Regions from separate parts of the Massilia timonae genome, predicted to be linked through region 3. Evidence: predicted binding sites of a transcription regulator. Region 3 holds the regulator's gene; each other region holds the start of a gene.
What was found. The regulator LexA, encoded in region 3, represses DNA repair genes until DNA is damaged. The targets are predictions, from matches to a motif close to ACTGTATNNNNATACAGT.
Positions count from the first base shown of each region.

Region 1: the regulator LexA is predicted to act here: its motif matches at 2,652-2,669, upstream of LO55_RS12985 (error-prone DNA polymerase).
Region 2: the regulator LexA is predicted to act here: its motif matches at 2,071-2,088, upstream of imuA (translesion DNA synthesis-associated protein ImuA).
Region 4: the regulator LexA is predicted to act here: its motif matches at 2,734-2,751, upstream of LO55_RS17100 (ATP-dependent helicase).

Region 1 is NZ_JRYB01000001.1:3,017,785-3,022,222, forward strand. Features, by position in the region: gene LO55_RS25860 (serine/threonine-protein kinase) at 1-126, opposite strand, end outside; gene LO55_RS12980 (hypothetical protein) at 447-2,588, shown strand; gene LO55_RS12985 (error-prone DNA polymerase) at 2,695-4,438, shown strand, end outside.
Region 2 is NZ_JRYB01000001.1:2,992,546-2,996,983, forward strand. Features, by position in the region: gene LO55_RS12870 (HlyD family secretion protein) at 1-957, shown strand, start outside; gene LO55_RS12875 (DUF2955 domain-containing protein) at 960-1,997, shown strand; gene imuA (translesion DNA synthesis-associated protein ImuA) at 2,109-2,816, shown strand; gene LO55_RS12890 (Y-family DNA polymerase) at 2,995-4,392, shown strand; gene LO55_RS12895 (helix-turn-helix domain-containing protein) at 4,381-4,438, opposite strand, start outside.
Region 3 is NZ_JRYB01000001.1:3,146,180-3,150,617, forward strand. Features, by position in the region: gene purF (amidophosphoribosyltransferase) at 1-515, shown strand, start outside; gene LO55_RS13505 (cystathionine gamma-synthase family protein) at 519-1,760, shown strand; gene LO55_RS13510 (tetratricopeptide repeat protein) at 1,881-2,597, shown strand; gene lexA (transcriptional repressor LexA) at 2,645-3,274, opposite strand; gene rpsF (30S ribosomal protein S6) at 3,559-3,951, shown strand; gene priB (primosomal replication protein N) at 4,000-4,296, shown strand; gene rpsR (30S ribosomal protein S18) at 4,327-4,438, shown strand, end outside.
Region 4 is NZ_JRYB01000001.1:3,994,367-3,998,804, reverse strand. Features, by position in the region: gene LO55_RS17105 (sugar porter family MFS transporter) at 1-34, opposite strand, end outside; gene LO55_RS17100 (ATP-dependent helicase) at 614-2,710, opposite strand; gene LO55_RS17095 (hypothetical protein) at 3,088-3,306, opposite strand; gene LO55_RS26720 (hypothetical protein) at 3,494-3,664, shown strand; gene LO55_RS17090 (chromate transporter) at 3,726-4,352, shown strand; gene LO55_RS17085 (chromate transporter) at 4,349-4,438, shown strand, end outside.

The DNA of each region.
Region 1 (4,438 bases), 130 kb from region 3:
AACGCTGCGCTGCAGCGCCGGGTCCCACGCCTCATGCACGTCACCGAAGCCGCCATTGCCAAGCAACCTACCGAGGCGATATCGCTCGGTGCTGGGGTTGGCAAGCAAGTCAGGCGATGAGGTCATTTGCGGCTCGTTTGGTCGGCGCAGGCGCCGTAAATACTGCAGGGAAAGAAACTTGCCGAATACACATTCCTAACTTCGCGATTCAGGCAACCGGCGTGTCAACTTCTTCGTTGACATGTAAAAACACCCGCTGTTTTACACCCAACAGGCATAGCTAGTCGACTAAATCCTCGATTCTGTTGCTTCTACACCATGTTTCAACGTGGCACGGAGTTTGCAAACTATTGCGTATCAACAATGGAGGGCGTAACGGAAGATCGTCGCGCTGCCATCGCAATTGTCGCAAAGCATGTTATTCATTCCGGAAAGAAGATTCAAGTATGGCTACCCAAAGCACAGGCGTTCTGCAGATCGTTGGCGCGGCTTACGGACTCAAGCAGGTCACCGCTCAGGTCATCAAGCAAGTCAACCGTCAGTCTTTTCCAGAAACCCTGTGTGTGTTGGCGAGCAGTCGGGCATTCGGCGACACCTGGATTGGCCACGAAAAGACGCTGACGGTCATTTATCGTTATGACGGCGGCCCGACGCTCGTGGCAACGGCTTCGGAAGGCCAGACGCTGAACATCGGCGCACAGCAGTTCGAGCAAGCCATCCGAACCCCTGCCTCAACCTCGGAAGACAGCACCGCCCAGCCGGCGCTGACCGTGTGGGGCGCCAGCTTCGGCTCCGCCGACGTAAGCGCGACAGTGCGCAACCTGGCCGACCATTCGACCGGAAGCTTGTCCCTGGTCGCCGACAGCACCACCCTCGGCGAAACCAGCAAGGAGAAGCGCAACACCTTCGTCATCGTGGCCAGCTACAGCGGCCAGGTGCCGTTCGTCGACATCGTCGTCGAGGGCAATCCCTATGCGCTCAGCTACCGCCCACCGCTGCACATCCTGAGCGCCTTCTATGGCCTGAAGGACGTCACCGACATCGTCCGCGCCAGCGTGAGCCGGCGCAGGCTGTCGGTCGCCGCATCCAGCAGCGTATTCGGCGATGGCTGGCCGGCCATGCGCAAGACCCTGCACGTGGTCTACCAGTACGCCGACCGCAAGCCGCAAATGGCCGCGACCACCGAGAACCAGATTCTCCACATCGATTACGACCCGGCCGCTCCCGCCGGGCAGGCGTCGCTCGACCCCCGCGCCCTGAACATCATCGCCGCCGCCTACGGACCGGTCGACGTCACGGAGAAGGTCGCCGCACTGGTGGAAAACGCCAGCCTGTCGTTCACGGCCGACAGCCCGACCTTCGGCGACACCTGGCCGGCCGCCGTCAAGTCGTTCTCGATGGTCTATAGCTGGGGCGTGGCGGCCGTTTCGAGCGTTAACGTGCCCGAAGATACGCCGGTCTCGATCACGCAGCCCGAGCCCGCGTTCACCACTGACAGAAACTACGTCTCGCTGGCCGGGCTGCTCGCCGCCGGCGACGAGATCAAGCTCCAGACCGCCGCAGGCGGTTACTGGTCGATCGCCGCCGACGGCCAGATCACGGCGCTCGAGACCTCGAGCGATGCGGCCGAGGTGTTTACCATCGGCATGCCCGAGGCCCAGGATGCCGCCGCCATCACCCTGCAATGCCGTGACGGCAGCTACGTGATCGCGAATAGCGACGGCCTCCTGCGTGCAGGCGGCAGCGCGCAGGAGGCACTCCAGTTGATGGCATCGCTCCAGGCCAATGGCGCCATCAATATCGGCGTCGTCGGTGGAGCGGGAGCGCCGTTCATCGCGGTGACCGCGAGCGGCGCCATCGCGGTGGACGGCAGCTACGATCCCAATTTTTCCACCTGCTTCAATCTGCTGCTGAGCCCTACGCATGCCGGCAATGGCAGCCATCTGCAAACCTTCGCCAGCGCGACGATGATGGATGGTCCGGTCGACATGAAGCTGGTGAAAGTGGTGTGGAAGCTCACTGGCGGCTGCTTTCTAGCGGCCGGTCTTGGTCGGCTGCTTGGCGACCAGCAGCAGATCGGGCCCGCCTTGTACCGCTTTCTGCGGCGCTATCCTGGCGTGATGAACAAGATCGCGATCCTGATCGCAACCATCGACTGCAACCGCGCAATGCCGGCCGGCGCCTTGCTCGGCGTGCTCAAGGCGATCCACGAAGCGGGCATTCTCATGCCGGTGCTGCGCATGACGCTTGCGACGACTGGATGGATGGCGATTTCGTGGGCCATCGTCACGATCCTGACGAAAGTGCAGGGCGGCGTCACGAGTGCCGGTGCGGCGGCGGGGGGCGAACTGGGCGAGAGCTTTTCTGGCTGGGCTTACGAGACCACGATGGATATGCTCGATTACATCAATTCAATGGGCGGTACGGCATTGATGCTGGCGTATGAGCGCATGATTGGCGCCGACCAGCAGGTCATGCGCCGTGCGCACGGTGGTGGCGTGTCCAGTCTGCGTGCGCGGATGGGAATGCAAGATCCTTCAGGGGCGTCCCTCGGACCCATGCCGCGCCCCTTTCCCACACACGCCTGAGTAGGGCGGGAGGCACTATGCCTGAGTCGTAGGTTTTTTCGCCGACGTGGTCGGCTCGGTTATACTGTGTTTTTATACAGTATTGGCTGTTTGACAGCCCACGAGCGTGACCAAGCCCACCCCCGCCGCCCAGCCCCCATCCCCCCAGGCGCTGCCCCCCTACGCCGAGTTGTTCTGCCTCTCGAACTTCTCGTTCCTGCAAGGGGCCTCGCACGCCGAGGAGCTGGTCGCGCGCGCGGTGCAGCTGGGTTACTTCGCGCTGGCGCTCACCGACGAATGCTCACTGGCCGGCGTCGTGCGCGCCCACGCCGAAGCGAAAAACGCCGGCCTGCCCCTGATCATCGGCGCCCACTTCCACCTCAAGAGCCTTGACGGCACCCCGGCCCCCTCCCTGATCCTGCTGGCGCAAAACCGCAACGGCTACGGCAACCTGTCCGAACTGATCACGATCGGCCGCACGCGCAGCGAGAAGGGCACCTACCTGCTCACGCCCGACGACCTGGCCAATCCCGTCCAGGAATACGCGCACCTGCAGCACATGCCCGACTGCCTGGCGATCCTGCTGCCGCCATACCCCGGCCACGAAGCCCAGGACGTCGACCGCCTGCACGCCCAGGCGGCATGGATGGCCACCACCTTCCCGGGCCGCGCCTGGCTTGGCCTCACCCAGCTGCACCGCGCTTTCGACGACGCCCACCGCGCCACGGTGGAAGAGGTGGGCTGGCAGCATGGCCTGCCGATCGTCGCGCTGGGCCACGTCTGCATGCACGTGCGCTCGCGTAAACCCTTGCAGGACACCCTGAGCGCGACCCGCATTGGCAAGCCGGTGGGCGCCTGCGGCTACGGCCTGGCGCAGAACGCCGAGCAGCACCTGCGCGCGCGCCTGCGCCTGGCCAATATCTATTCGCGCGAGGCGCTGGCCGAGACCGTGCGCATCGCGCGCCTGTGCACCTTCTCGCTCGACGAGCTGCGCTACGAATACCCGGATGAGGTGGTTCCCGAAGGCCACGATGCCAGCAGCTACCTGCGCAGCGAAACCTGGATCGGCGCGCACCGGCGCTTCCGCGACGGCGTGCCGGCCAAGGTGCAGGCCCAGATCGAGTACGAGCTCGAACTGATCGCCGACATGGGCTACGAACACTACTTCCTGACGGTGTACGACATCGTGCGCTACGCGCGCTCGCAGCACATCCTGTGCCAGGGCCGCGGCTCGGCCGCCAATTCCGCGGTGTGCTACTGCCTCGGCATCACCGAGGTCGACCCGGCCCGCGCCAGCCTGCTGTTCGAGCGTTTCATTTCGCGCGAGCGCAACGAGCCGCCCGACATCGACGTCGACTTCGAACACCAGCGGCGCGAAGAAGTCATCCAGTACATCTACAACAAGTACGGCCGCCAGCGGGCTGCGCTGGCGGCGGTGGTGATCAGCTACCGGCCCAAGAGCGCGCTGCGCGACAGCGGGCGGGCGCTCGGCATCGATCTCGCCATTGTCGAGAAGGTGGCCAAGACCCACCACTGGTTCGATAGCCGCGCGGATCTGCTGGGCCGCCTGGCCGAAAGCGGCCTCGACCCCGAGGCGCCGCTGTCGCGCCAGTGGGCCACGCTGGCGCAGTCGCTGCTGAACTTCCCGCGCCACCTCTCTCAACACCCGGGCGGCTTCGTGATCGCGAAGGGCAAGCTTTCGCGCCTGGTGCCGATCGAGAACGCAACGATGGTCGATCGCAGCGTCATCCAGTGGGACAAGAACGACCTCGAAGAACTGGGCCTGATGAAGGTCGATGTGCTGGCGCTGGGCATGCTGTCGATGATGCGGCGCGGGCTGGAGCTGGTCGGCCAGCGCTATGGCGATGTGT
Region 2 (4,438 bases), 150 kb from region 3:
GCCTTCGTGGTGCCGGTGGCGTCCGAGGTGACGGGCATGGTGCAGGAGGTCTACGTCAAGAACAACGACGAGGTGGAGGAAGGGCAGCTCCTGTTCCATATCGACCCCAGCACCTACCGCATCGCCCTGCGGCGCAGCCTGGCGGACTATGAATCGGTGCGGCGTTCGGTGAATGCCTCGGCGCTGGCGGTCAAGGCGGCCGATGCGGCGCTGCAGGCCGCCAGGGCCATGCATGTGTTCGCCAAGCAGGATGCGGGCCGGCTGGAGCAGATCTTTGCCGAAGACCCCGGCGCGCTGTCGATCCGCCGGGTCCAGAACGCGCGCGCGTCGCTGGCCACGGCGCGCAGCCAGGAAATCGCCGCCCAGGCGGAGCTGCGCCGCGCCGAAGAGGCGGCCGGCGACGAAGGGGAGCGCAATGCGCAGCTGCTGAGCGCCCGCGCGGCGGTCGAGAAGGCCGAGCTCGATCTGGAGCGTACGGCCGTGACCGCGCCCGCGCGCGGCCTGGTGACCGACTTGCGCACCGATGTCGGCCAGGTCTTGCAGCCTGGCTCGGCGGCGATGACCCTGATCGCCGTGCACGACCTCTGGATCAGCGCCGACATGACCGAGAATAACCTCGGCAATATCGCGCCGGGCGACGAGGTCGCGATCGTGCTCGACGTCGTGCCGGGCAAGGTGCTGAAGGGGCGGGTGCGCAGCGTGGGCAGCGGGGTCAATGCGGGCCGGGAGGCCAAGGCCGGCACCTTGCCCGAGATCGACAACAGCCGCGACTGGCTGCGTCAGGCCCAGCGCTTCCCGGTCGCCGTGGAATTCGACCCGTCCGAACGCGCGCAGCTGCGCGCGGCCAGGATCGGCGGGCAGGCCGACGTGCTGGTGTATACGGATGACCATGCCGTGATGAACTGGCTGGGCGCCGTCTTCATCCGCCTGATGAGCTACCTTTCTTATCTTTATTGACGATGGAGCGCGCTGACAAGGCGGTCTTGCGGCTGGCGACCGGCCTGGCGCTGGCCGTGCTGCTCGCCTATGGCCTGGCGCTGTCGTCGCCGTTCGTGCTGTGCGTCATGACGGTGCTGATGCTGAGCAAGCCGGGACCGCCGATGCCCCTGCTCAAGGGGATGGTGGTGGCCCTGCTGATCGCCGCGGTGCTGGCGGCCGGCGTGCTGATGGTGCCGCTGCTGGAGCATTACGCCAGCGTCGCGATGCTGTTGACGGCGCTGTTGCTGTACACGGTATTCTTCATCGGCCTGCAAAGCGGCAGCCCGCTGGCGAATATCGTGGCGATTGCCTTCACCCTGGTGCCGGTGGCCGGCGTGGCCGACCAGGCCCTGGTGCCGGCGATCAGCACCGCCATCGCGCTGGGATTGGGTGTCGGCGTGCTGGTCGGCAGCCTGTCGCATGCCTTGTTCCCCGATGGAGCGGACCCCGCCGCCAGGCCGGCGCTCCCCGCCGTCGCCGCGCACACGGCCAGATGGCGCGCCGTGCAGGCCACGCTGGTGGTCATGCCGGTGCTGGTGCTGGCCCTGGTCAACCCGGCCTTCTATCTGTCGGCCATCATCAAGTCGGTGCTGCTGGGCCAGCAGGCCGGCGCCACCGGCGCCCGTTCGGCGGGGCGGATACTGGTCGGTTCGACCCTGGCGGGAGCGGGCATGGCGACCCTGGCCTGGTTCGGCCTGGCGATGTTGCCGACCCTGTGGATGCTGGTGCTGTGGATGGCCGCCGCGGCGCTCTGGAGCGGGGCCCGGATCTTCGGCCTGGAGGCCTCGGCGCTGCCGCCCTCGTTCTGGAGCAATGCCCTGGTGACCATGCTGATCCTGCTGGGCCCGGCCATCGAGGACAGCGTGGTGGGGAAGGACGTCGGTCACGCCTCCCTCGTGCGGGTGAGCCTGTTCGTCGCGCTCGCGCTGTATGCCTGGGCCGTCGTGTGGGCGCTGGAAGGGTGGCGCGCAGCGAGGGCGCTGCGGCTCCGACGAGTGAATAAGCAACAAGACGTTTAATTTTAGTCAATACCAGTGACCCAATTGGTATAGCCAAAATGAATAGGTCTTGCAAAACGCGACTTCAGCGAGTACTGTACGTTTATACAGTATTTGTCTGATAAGCCTGACATGACCCATTCAGCCATCCTTGCCGCACCCGAGGCAGTGCACCCATCGCTGTGGCGCGCGTCGCAGCTGGCGCATGCCGACACGCGCTGCATCGACACCGGCCACGCGACGCTCTCGAGCCAGCTTCCCGGCGGCGGCTGGCCCGGCGGCACCCTGGTCGACCTGCACCTGCAGCAGCCCGGCATCGGCGAAATGCGCCTGCTGCGGCCGGCCCTGGCCGCCTGCGCCGAACGCCGCATCGTGCTGCTGCAGCCGCCCCATCCACCCCAGGCCCTGGCGCTTGCCGCGCTCGGCCTGGAGCCATCCCAGTTGCTGTGGCTGCGCACGACGCGCACCGCGGATGCACTCTGGGCGGCCGAGCAGGTGTTGCGTAGCGGCAGTTGCGGCGCCTTGCTGTTCTGGGCCAACCACATGCGTAACGACAATCTGCGCCGCCTGCACCTGGCGGCGCAAGGCGGCGAAACGCTGTTTTTCATGCTCCGCCCGCTGGCCGCGGCGCAAGATGCATCTCCCGCGCCTTTGCGTCTTGCGTTGCGGCCGGCGGCCGGCGGCATGAATATCGACTTCGTCAAACGCCGGGGACCGCAGCGCGAGGCGCCGCTGTTCCTTCCTCTTGGATCTTCACTACTGCAACGCCATGCGCCTCTGGATCGGCCTGTATTTGCCCCAGCTACCGCTCGAGGTCTTCAGCCCACGCTGGTTCAGTGAGGCGAGCGAGGCGGGCGGCGCTGTCGGTGGCCCGATTGGGGGGCCGGTTGTTGGCTCGGTTATCGGCCCGGTTGTTGGCTCGGTTGTTGGCTCGGTTATTGGCCCGGTTGGTGGACCAGATGGCAGCGCGCCTGGCGCTGATGGCCATGGCGGTCCGGGCCGCGACCATGGCAGCGTCATCCTCGAGCAGGAGCGGGTGATGGCGCTGTCGCCGGCGGCGCGCGCTGCCGGCGTGCAGATCGGCATGCGCCGCGGCGGCGTGTTGATGCTGATGCCCGAGGCGCGCATCGAACTGCGCAGCCATGAGCGCGAGGCCGAGGCCATGGAGGCGGTGGCCATGACCATGCTGCAATACACGCCGCAGGTGGCGCTGGCCGAAGAAGCGACGCTGCTGCTCGATATCGGCGCCAGTTTGCGCCTGTTCGGCGGCATCCGGCGCCTGTGCGAGCGGGTGCGCGCCAATATGGCGGCGCTCGGCTTCACGGCCTGCGTCGCCTGCGCGCCCACCGCGCGCGGGGCCTGGCTGCTGGCGCGCCGTAATGCGGGGCGCGCCCTCACGATGGACTCGCTGGTGCGGCGCCTCGACCGCTTGCCGGTGGGCTTGCTGCCGCCGGCGCGGCCGTTCGCCGGCTGGTTCGAGGGCATCGGCTGCCGCCGCCTGGACGAGCTGCGGCGCCTGCCGCGTCCCGGCCTGCAGCGGCGCTGCGGGCGGGCCCTGCTCGACATGCTCGACGCCGCCTATGGCATGCACGCCGAATTGTTCCAGTGGGTCGCGCCGCCGGAGCGTTTCCATGCGCGGCTCGAATTGTTCGACCGGCTCGAACAGGCCGAGCTGCTGCTGGCCGGCGCCCACCGCCTGGTGCTGCAGATGACGGGCTGGCTGTGCGCGCGCCAGCTGGCGGTCGAGCGCATCCGGCTGTCGCTCGATCACGAGCGCGGCCGCATGGCGCGTCCACCGACCCTGGTCGAGGTGGCGCTGGCCGAACCCACCTGGCGCGACGAACACCTGCTGCGCCTGCTGCGCGAGCGCCTGGCCAAGCTCGAACTCGAGGCGCCCGTGATCGGCATCGGCCTGGAGGCGCAGCAATTACAGGCGATGGCGCCGCCGACCGACTCGCTGTTCCCCGATCCCGGCGGCAGCGAAGAAGACCGGATGCGCATGATCGAACTGCTGGTGGCGCGCCTGGGGGCAGACAATGTCTTGCAGGCGCTGCCGATGGCCGATTACCGGCCCGAAGTCGCCAACGCCTGGGTGCCGGTGCAGCAGAAGGTGAGCGCCGCCGCGCGCGCGGCGCAGATGCCGCCCGACGTGCGCAGCCTGCCGCGCCCGACCTGGCTGCTGGCCAAGCCGATCGCGCTGCTGATGCGCGACCACCGGCCGTTCTACGGTTCGCCGCTGCGGGTGGCGTCCAATCCCGAGCGCATCGAGGCCGGATGGTGGAGCCAGACGCAAACGCGCGACTACTTCATCGCCGAGGGGCAAGACCACGCGCTGTACTGGATCTATCGCGAGCGCATCAACGGCACCGGCGAGGATGCCGCGCCGCGCTGGTTCCTGCATGGATTATTCGGGTGATGGGGGCCTTCGCGAGAGCGATGGCGCGAGTCGATGGCGCCGCTCC
Region 3 (4,438 bases):
CGGGCCAGGGCATGCGCAAGAAGTCGGTGCGCCAGAAACTGAACGCCATCAGCTCGGAGTTCAAGGACAAGAACGTGCTGCTGGTCGACGACTCGATCGTGCGCGGCACCACCAGCCGCGAGATCGTGCAGATGGCGCGCGAAGCCGGCGCCCGCAAGGTGTTCTTCGCCTCGGCCGCGCCGCCGGTGCTGTACCCGAACGTGTACGGCATCGACATGCCGACCCGCGACGAGCTGATCGCCCATGGCCGCACGGTCGAGGAAGTGTGCCGCGAGATCACGGCTGACCGCGTGGTGTACCAGGACGTCGACGCATTGAAGCGTGCGATCTCGGACGTCAATCCGGCGCTGAAGAACTTCGAGGCCTCGTGCTTCGACGGCGTCTACGTCACCGGCGACGTGACCCCCGAATACCTGGACCGCCAGGAATCGGCGCGTCACAATCCGAAGTCGAAGGACGCCGAGGACAAGGTGCGCACCCAGCTCAACCTGAACCCGCCGGTGGCGGCCGAGTAAGCCATGTCGGATAACAAGCACTACGGTTTCACGACCACCATCCTGCACAACGATCGCCGCAAGACGATCGAGCAGGGTTCGCTGCACAAGCCGGTGCACACCTCGGTCGCCTTCGGCTATGCCGACGCGCGCCAGCTGGCATCGGTATTCCAGGGCAAGGAGCCGGGCTTTCGCTACGGCCGCCAGGGCAACCCGACGGTGTCGGCCCTGGAAGACAAGATCAGCAGGATGGAAGACGGCGTCGCCACCCTGTGCTTCGGCACCGGCATGGCGGCGATCGGCGCGCTGTTCCAGGCGCTCCTGAAAGCCGGCGACCACATCGTCTCGTCGAGCTTCCTGTTCGGGAACACCAACAGCCTGTGGCAGACGGTGGCGGGGCAGGGCGTCGACGTCGCTTTCGTCGACGCCACCGACGTGGCCCGGGTGGAAGCGGCGCTGCAACCGAACACCCGTATGGTGTTCGTCGAGACCATCGCCAATCCGCGCACGCAGGTGGCGGACCTGGCCCGCATCGGCGAACTGTGCCGCGCGCGCGGCATCCTGTACGTGGTCGATAACACGATGACCACGCCCTGGCTGTTCCGTCCCAGGGACGTGCATGCCGGGCTGGTGGTCAATTCGCTGACCAAGTCGATCGGCGGCCACGGCATCGCGCTGGGCGGCGCGCTGACCGACACCGGCCTGTTCGACTGGGCCGCGTATCCGAACATCGCCCAGAACTTCCGCAAGCAGGCACAAAGCGCGCAAGGCATGGCCCAGCTGCGGGCCAAGGCGCTGCGCGACTTCGGCGCCGCGCTGGGGCCGGAAGCGGCGCACCACATCGCGGTCGGCGCCGAGACGCTGGCCCTGCGCATGGAGCGCACCTGCGCCAATGCGCTGGCGCTGGCGACGATGCTCGAAGCCGATGACCGGGTCGCCGCCGTGCATTATCCGGGCCTGGCCTCGCACCCGCAGCACGCGATCGTCGAGACCCTGTTTCGCTCCGGCGGCTCGCTCTTGAGCTTCGAGCTCAAGGACGAGATCGACCCGTTCGACTACCTGAATCGCCTCAAGTTGGCGATCCCGGCCTCGAACCTGGGCGACAACCGCACCCTGGTGATTCCGGTGGCGCACACGATCTTCTTCGAGATGGGCCCCGAGCGGCGCGCCAGCATGGGCATCGCGGAAGGCTTGATCCGGGTGTCGGTGGGCATCGAGGACACCGCCGACCTGGTCGGCGACTTCCGCCAGGCGCTGGATGCGTAAAGCCAGGTAAAACTGTCCTGATCGGGCCGGCAAATGCCGGCCTCGTCATTTTTGCGGTTGAGCCCAGCCGTAAAACACGGCTATCATGGACTTTTACCAGCCCAGCCTTACGGTATGCCCATGAAACGAATCCTGTCCTGCCTGTTCCTCGCGGTGTCCTTCGCAAGCGGTGGCGCCGCCTTCGCCGGCGAACTCGAGGATGCCAACGCCCTGTTCGAGAAGAAGGACTATGCGGGCGCGCTCACGCTGTACACCAAGCTGGCCAATGCCGGCAATCCACAGGCCCAGCAGCAGCTGGGCCAGATGTACTGGTATGGCGAAGCCGGCGCGGTCGACGAGGCCAAGGCGAAGGAGTGGTTCGAAAAGTCGGCCGCCAAGGGCAACAAGATCGCCGCCGACTCGCTCGTGATCATGCAGCAGCGCGTCCTTCGCCGCGCCGAGATCGACTACTGGATCAAGGGCTACGATGGCGCCGACCTGCAGTCGGGCGAGTACCGCTGCCCGTCGCCGCGCATCCCGGCGGTATCGAAGATCAATGAAGAGATCGAGCGCGTGAACAACGCCGTGACCGGCTGGCAGGATTGCTACAACAAGATGGTGACCAACCTGAACGCGCAGTCGCCGCTGACCAAGCGCATCCCGCCCGACATCGCCAAGCTGATGAACAAGCAGGAAACCGAGGCCTCGACCGCCTATCTGGAGGCGGTGCGCCAGAACATCGCCGAGGGAGCGAAGGTCAATTCGAAGATGGTATTGGCCGATTTCGCCGCATGGCGCAGCGCGACCGAGGCCTTCGTGGACCAGCACAATGCGGTGGTCAACAAGGCCAAGCAATAATAGTGAATGCCGGCCCGCAGGCCGGCGTACTCAAGAGGTGAAGCCGATCAGTTCCAGCTGCGCATCAACCCAACCGCCAGTCCCTCGAGCGCAAACTCTTCGTCGGGCGTGACTTCGATGACCTTGAAGTCGGGGTTCTCGGGTAGCAGTTCGACCAGGTCGCCGGTCTTGCGGTAGCGCTTGACGGTGACTTCCTCGCCCAGGCGGGCGACGACGATCTGGCCGTTCTTGGCGCTATCGATTTTCTTGACCGCCAAAAAGTCGCCATCCATGATGCCGGCGTCGCGCATCGACCAGCCTTTTACCTTGAGCAAAAAGTCGGGCCGCGCCGCGAACATCGCGGTGTCGACGTTATAGGTCGCTTCGACGTGTTCTTGCGCCAGGATCGGATTGCCGGCGGCGACGCGACCGACCAGCGGCAGCGACATCAGGGAAGGCGGTGGCATCGGGATCTGCTCGACGCTGGCGCCCACCAGGCGGATGCCGCGCGAGGTGCCCGGCGAAATCTCGATCGCGCCCTTGCGCGCCAGGGCTTGCAGGTGTTCTTCGGCCGCATTGGCCGAGCGGAAGCCCAGTTCGGCCGCGATTTCGGCCCGGGTCGGAGGGAAACCCGTGTTCTCGATCGCTTCCTTGATCAGGTTAAGGATCTGTTCTTGCCTTGCAGTGAGCTTGAGCATAAATAATCTTGCAGCAACGGGTTGTAGAGGTAGACTGTATTTTTGTACAGTATTCTGCTATACGCAAGGGATATACACGAAAAAGCGCAAAAAAAGCGCGCACGAGACAAAAAACAGGGCGTCCATGGGTCTAATTGTCGAGTGAGCGCGGCGCCGCGATGGGGCGCTTGACAGCCAGGTTCCCTTTTTGCCCATTTCACGCTATACTAGCTGGCTGTTCCCTTCCCACACTCGTCTTGACGCCGAGGTGGGCATTTATGTAAAACGTCCTCAAGGAGTAATGCATGCGTCATTATGAAATCGTTTTTATCGTCCATCCGGACCAGAGCGAGCAAGTCCCGGCGATGATCGAGCGTTACAAGACCACGGTGACCAGCCGCGGCGGTAACATCCATCGCGTGGAAGACTGGGGCCGCCGCCAGATGGCTTACCAGATCCAGAAGCTGCCAAAGGCTCACTACATCTGCCTGAACATCGAGTGCGACAACGAGACCCTGGTCGAGCTGGAAACCGCATTCAAGTTCAATGATGCCGTTCTGCGTCATCTGACCGTCAAGATGAAGAAAGCAGAAACCGCACCGTCGCCGATGATGAAATCGGTGCAGCGCGAAGACGCAGCCAAGAGCCACCGTGCAGAAGCAGCCGCTCCTGCAGCTGCCCCGGCCGCCGCTGCCTAAGATTTTTTCCAGGAATTCGTAGTCAGAAGTAGTAGAACCGGGCAGACGTTGGACAATAATCAGCTTCAGCTCGTCGCGACCATCGCCGAGCGTGATGTCCTGCGCTACACCCCGGCCGGCGTGCCGATCGTTTCAGCCGTCCTGATGCACAGTTCGCATCAGCGCGAGGCGGGGATCGATCGCCTGGTCGAGTTCGAAGTTCCCGCGTTCGCCGCGGGCGAGATTTCGGGCAGGTTCGGCAACGCCGAGCTCGGCGCCAGCTACCGCTTCGATGGATTCCTCGCACGAAAAAATCGCAACAGCAAAGCCCTGGTGTTTCACATCATTGATTTCAGTGCCGCCTAGTTCGGCAATTTAGATATACAGGAGCCTCAAATGGCATTCGGTAAAAAGTTCGACAAAAACAAAGCCAAAGAAAAACTGAAGCGCAAACAGCAGAACCCGCTGTTCAAGCGCAAGAAATTCTGCCGCTTCACCGCCGCCGGCG
Region 4 (4,438 bases), 850 kb from region 3:
TGGCGGCGTGCGCTGGCGGCGTGACTGATGACATGAGGCGAGATCCTTTGGAAAATGGGGACGCGGCAGGCGGCATGCGGGCGGAGCCCGCCGCCCTCGCCGTCGCGAGGACGGCGGAGCTCGCGTGGCCGGGCGATAAGTCGGCCACTCTGTTGGAATTGCTTGATACAGGTTAACTGCAGTTATCGATCAAGTATGTTCGATAACTTACATATTAGCGAATTTCCTTGCAAATCATCAATGACAGCCCATGCCTGACGGCGCGGCGCACCTCCAACGGCCGCGTGGGCCCCACGCCGACGCAGCCGATTCGCGGGGCGGCCAGGACGCCACTTGGCGCTGCGTCCGGACGACGCCAAGTACCTGATTTCATTCGATCTTTGGGTCTATCCACAAGAAATGTGGATAACTGTGTGGAAAAGCGCCACTTGACAAGTCGCAAGCGCAGCATTGATGCGGGTTTCAACAAAATGCCCGTTCAGAAGGCAAAAAAATATCCCCGTAAAATCAGTCACTTGCACGTGCACCACTTCTGCGCGTCCATGTCACATACGGCAAACTCCTACAAAAGTGGGGCACCGGGGATAAGTCGTCAATTTGTCCGCATCTGTCGTCATTTCCACGCGTTCCGGGCGCGGTCGCGCACCATCATGCGGATGCTGTCGGGCATGGGCGTGCGCAGCTCGCGCTTGTCGGCGCTGAGCCAGGCGCATTCCTCGAAATGCTTGAGCATGACCGGGGTGATGAAGCGCGTGCGCGTCGCATACACATGGCGGTCGCCCATGCTCGACTGCTGCTTGATGAAGAAGCGGTTCGGCACCACCAGGTGCAGGTTCTCGCGCGCCCGCGTCATGGCCACGTAGAGCAGGCGCCGTTCTTCCTCGATGTCGTCCTGGGTGCCGGTGGCCATGTCGGACGGCATGCAGCCGTCGACGACGTTCAATACGTGCACCGTGTTCCACTCCTGCCCCTTGCTCGAGTGGATCGTGGACAGGATCACGTAGTCTTCGTCGAGCAGCGGCGCGCCGGCGCGGTCGCTGGTGGCCTCGGGCGGATCGAGCGTGATCTCGGCCAGGAAGCTCTCGCGGTTGCCATAGCCGCCGGACAGCGCCACCAGCTGGTCGAGGTCGGCCGCGCGCACCTGCGCATCGTCGTGCAGGCGCTCCAGGTGCGGCTGGTACCATGCGCGCGCCAGCTCGAGATCCATCGGCCAGCGCAGGCCGGGCCTGCGCAGGCGCCGGTACAGCGCGCAGAATGCCTGCCAGTCGGTCTTGCAGCGCGCCGGCACCGCGAAGGCTTCCAGTGCCGCCACCGGATCGTCGCTGCCGCCTGCGGCCTCGACCAGCCGGGTGGCGGTCGCCTGGCCGATGCCGGGAATCAGCTGCAGCGCGCGGAAACCCGCCAGCCGTCCGCTCGGGTTCTGGGCGAAGCGCAGCACGGCCAGCACGTCCTTGATGTGGGCCGCCTCCAGGAATTTCAGGCCGCCGAACTTGACGAAGGGGATGTTGCGACGCATGAGTTCGAGTTCGAGCGCGGCGCTGTGGCTGGCGGCGCGAAACAGCACCGCCTGGCTTTTGAGGGCGACGCCGGTTTCGCGCTGTTCGAGGATGCGGTTGCAGACCCAGCGCGCCTGCTCGGCTTCGTCGGGAATCAACACCAGCTGCGGCTTGATGCTTGACGCCTTGTCGGTCCACAGGGTCTTGGCGTGGCGCTCGAGCGCGGCCCCGATCACGGCGTTCGACGCGTCCAGGATCGGCTGTGTGGAACGGTAGTTGCGCTCCAGCGTGATCAGGTGCGCCGGCTGCGAGAACTGGGCGGGAAAGTCGAGGATGTTGCGCACGGTGGCGCCGCGAAAGCCATAGATCGATTGCGCATCGTCGCCGACGACCATCACGCCGCGACCGTCGGGCTTCATGCCGGTGACGATGGCCGCCTGCAAGCGGTTGGTGTCCTGGTATTCGTCGACCAGCACGTGGTCGAACAGCGCGCCGAGTTCAAGCCCCAGCACCGGGTCGGCCGCCATCTCGGCCCAGAACAGCAGCAGGTCGTCGTAATCGAGCACGTTCTGCTCCTGCTTGGCGTCGACATAAGCGCCGAACAGGGTCTTGAGTTGCGCTTCCCACTCGCTGCACCAGGGGAAGAACGCCTGCAGCACCGCGTCGAGCGGCTCGCGGCCATTGACCACGCGCGAATAGATCGACAGGCAGGTGCCTTTCAGCGGAAAGCGTTTGTCGAGCTGGCTCAGGCCGATCTCGTGGCGCACCATGCCCATCAGGTCTTCGGAGTCGCCGCGGTCGTGGATCGTGAACCCGGCATCCAGGCCGATGCGGCCGGCGAACTCGCGCAGCAGGCGCGCGCCGATGCTGTGGAAGGTGCCGGCCCAGGGCAGCGTGACCGGCGCCTGGCTGCCCTTGAGCCCGAACAGCCGGTGCAGCACGCCGCCGGCGCGCTGGGTCATCTCGGTGGCGGCGCGGCGCGAAAACGTCAGCAGCAGGATGCGCTGCGGATCGGCGCCCGACTGGATCAGGCGCGCCACCCGGTGCGCCAGCGTATTGGTCTTGCCGGAACCGGCGCCGGCGACCACCAGCAGCGGACGCGGCGCGTCAAGCCCGACGTCGTGCTCGACCGCCGCCCGCTGCTCGGGGTTCAGGCTGGCGAACGGGTCGTCGGTGGCGGACAGGTTGGCGATCGGATCGGCGACGGCGGACATGGGGCGGAATCTGGAAATGCCATACTGTACATTTATCCAGTCACGGGCCGCAAGAAGAAAATGCGGCCGTCTTTCGCCGCTGTCAAGGCGTTGTCAAGAATGACATCAGCCATGACCTCAGCAATCGCCGCCAAGTTACGGATAATCAAGGCGTTTTTTGGATATCCACAAAGTCTGTGAATAAGTGTGTGGAAAAGCGGGGGCTTGACACGCTGGACGCGGCCTCCCGTGCGGCTTTCAACAATTTGCCTATTGGGAAGGCAATCTCGATTCCGCTGTAAATCAAGGGGTTACACGTTGTGCCCCCGACGCACGCAGTATGCACCACAAATAAATCTCGCGGCAACTTTGTGGTCTGGCGGATGCGCCGGATCCGATCAGGCGAGCGCCCGGCGGCGCTCCGGTTCGAGCAGCACGCGCTCGATCACCTGCCGGCGCACGCCATGCGCCTTGAGGTACTCGAGCGCCGGCATGGTGCCGCACTCGCCCAGCGTGGCGATGCCGCGCGCCACGATGTCACGCTCGCGTACGTTGCGCCTGAGCTCGGAAGATCCGGAGAGGCGTTGGTCGATATCCTGGGCACGGTATGGGCTCATGGCGCGGATCTCCGGTGGGTTATGTCGCTGACGCACCACGAGTATTGACGATGCTGGAATGAAGTCAATGTCAAACCTGTATCGAACCACGAAAACCCTGGTCGGATGCCTGTGCCCACCAGCGCTGCGCCGTCCGCCCGTCATCCTGCCTACAATCGGCCGCAACCCACCAACCACGAGGATTTCCATGAGCATCCAACCCGACCTGAATCCCGGCGACGACGCCGCTCCCGGCACGCCTGGCGCCGGCGAGGACATCTGCGACGCCTGCGCCGGCCGCGGCACGCTGGCCGACGGCAAGCCATGTCCGCAATGCGGCGGTACCGGCCGCGTGATGGAAGGCATCGGCGGCGGCTGAGCCACTACCCACGGCGGGTAGCGCGTGGACACGGCACGGGCCCTGCGGCGATAATCGCCGGATGAGCGCCTCACCCTTGCCAATACCGCCTTCCGCACCCCAGTCCCCACGTTCTGCGCCGCCGGCGGAACCCGATCGTCCCCGCCCGACCTCGCTGACCGACCTGTTCGTGTCGTTCACGCTGATCGCCTTGCAGGGCTTCGGCGGGGTCCTGGCCGTGATCCAGCAGCAGGTGGTCGAGCGCAAGCGCTGGATGAGCAATGAGGAATTCATCGAAGAATGGTCCGTGGCCCAGATCATGCCGGGCCCGAACGTCTGCAACCTGGCCATGATGATCGGCAGCCGCCACTTCGGCCTGGCCGGCGCCATGAGCGCACTGGCCGGCATCCTCACCGTGCCGCTGATCCTGGTGCTGTGCCTGGCCCTGGTCTACGCGCAGTTCGCCGCCCAGCCCCAGGTGCAAGGCGCCCTGCGCGGCATGGCCGCCGTCGCCGCCGGCCTGATCGCCGCCACCGGCCTGCGCATGTCGGTCGCGCTGACCAGGAATGTGATTCCGCTCGCGGCCTGCATCGCGATCGCCGCCGCCGGCTTCGTGCTGCTGGCCTGGATCCGCATGCCGCTGGCGGCCGTGATCGGCCTGCTCGGCGGCCTCGGCTGCGTGCTGGCCTGGCGCGGGCTCAAGCCATGAGCGCGCCCAGCCTGGTGTTCGGCTGGCATGACTGGCTGAACCTGTTCGTCCATTTCCTGATGCTGTCCATGATGTCGCTCGGCGGC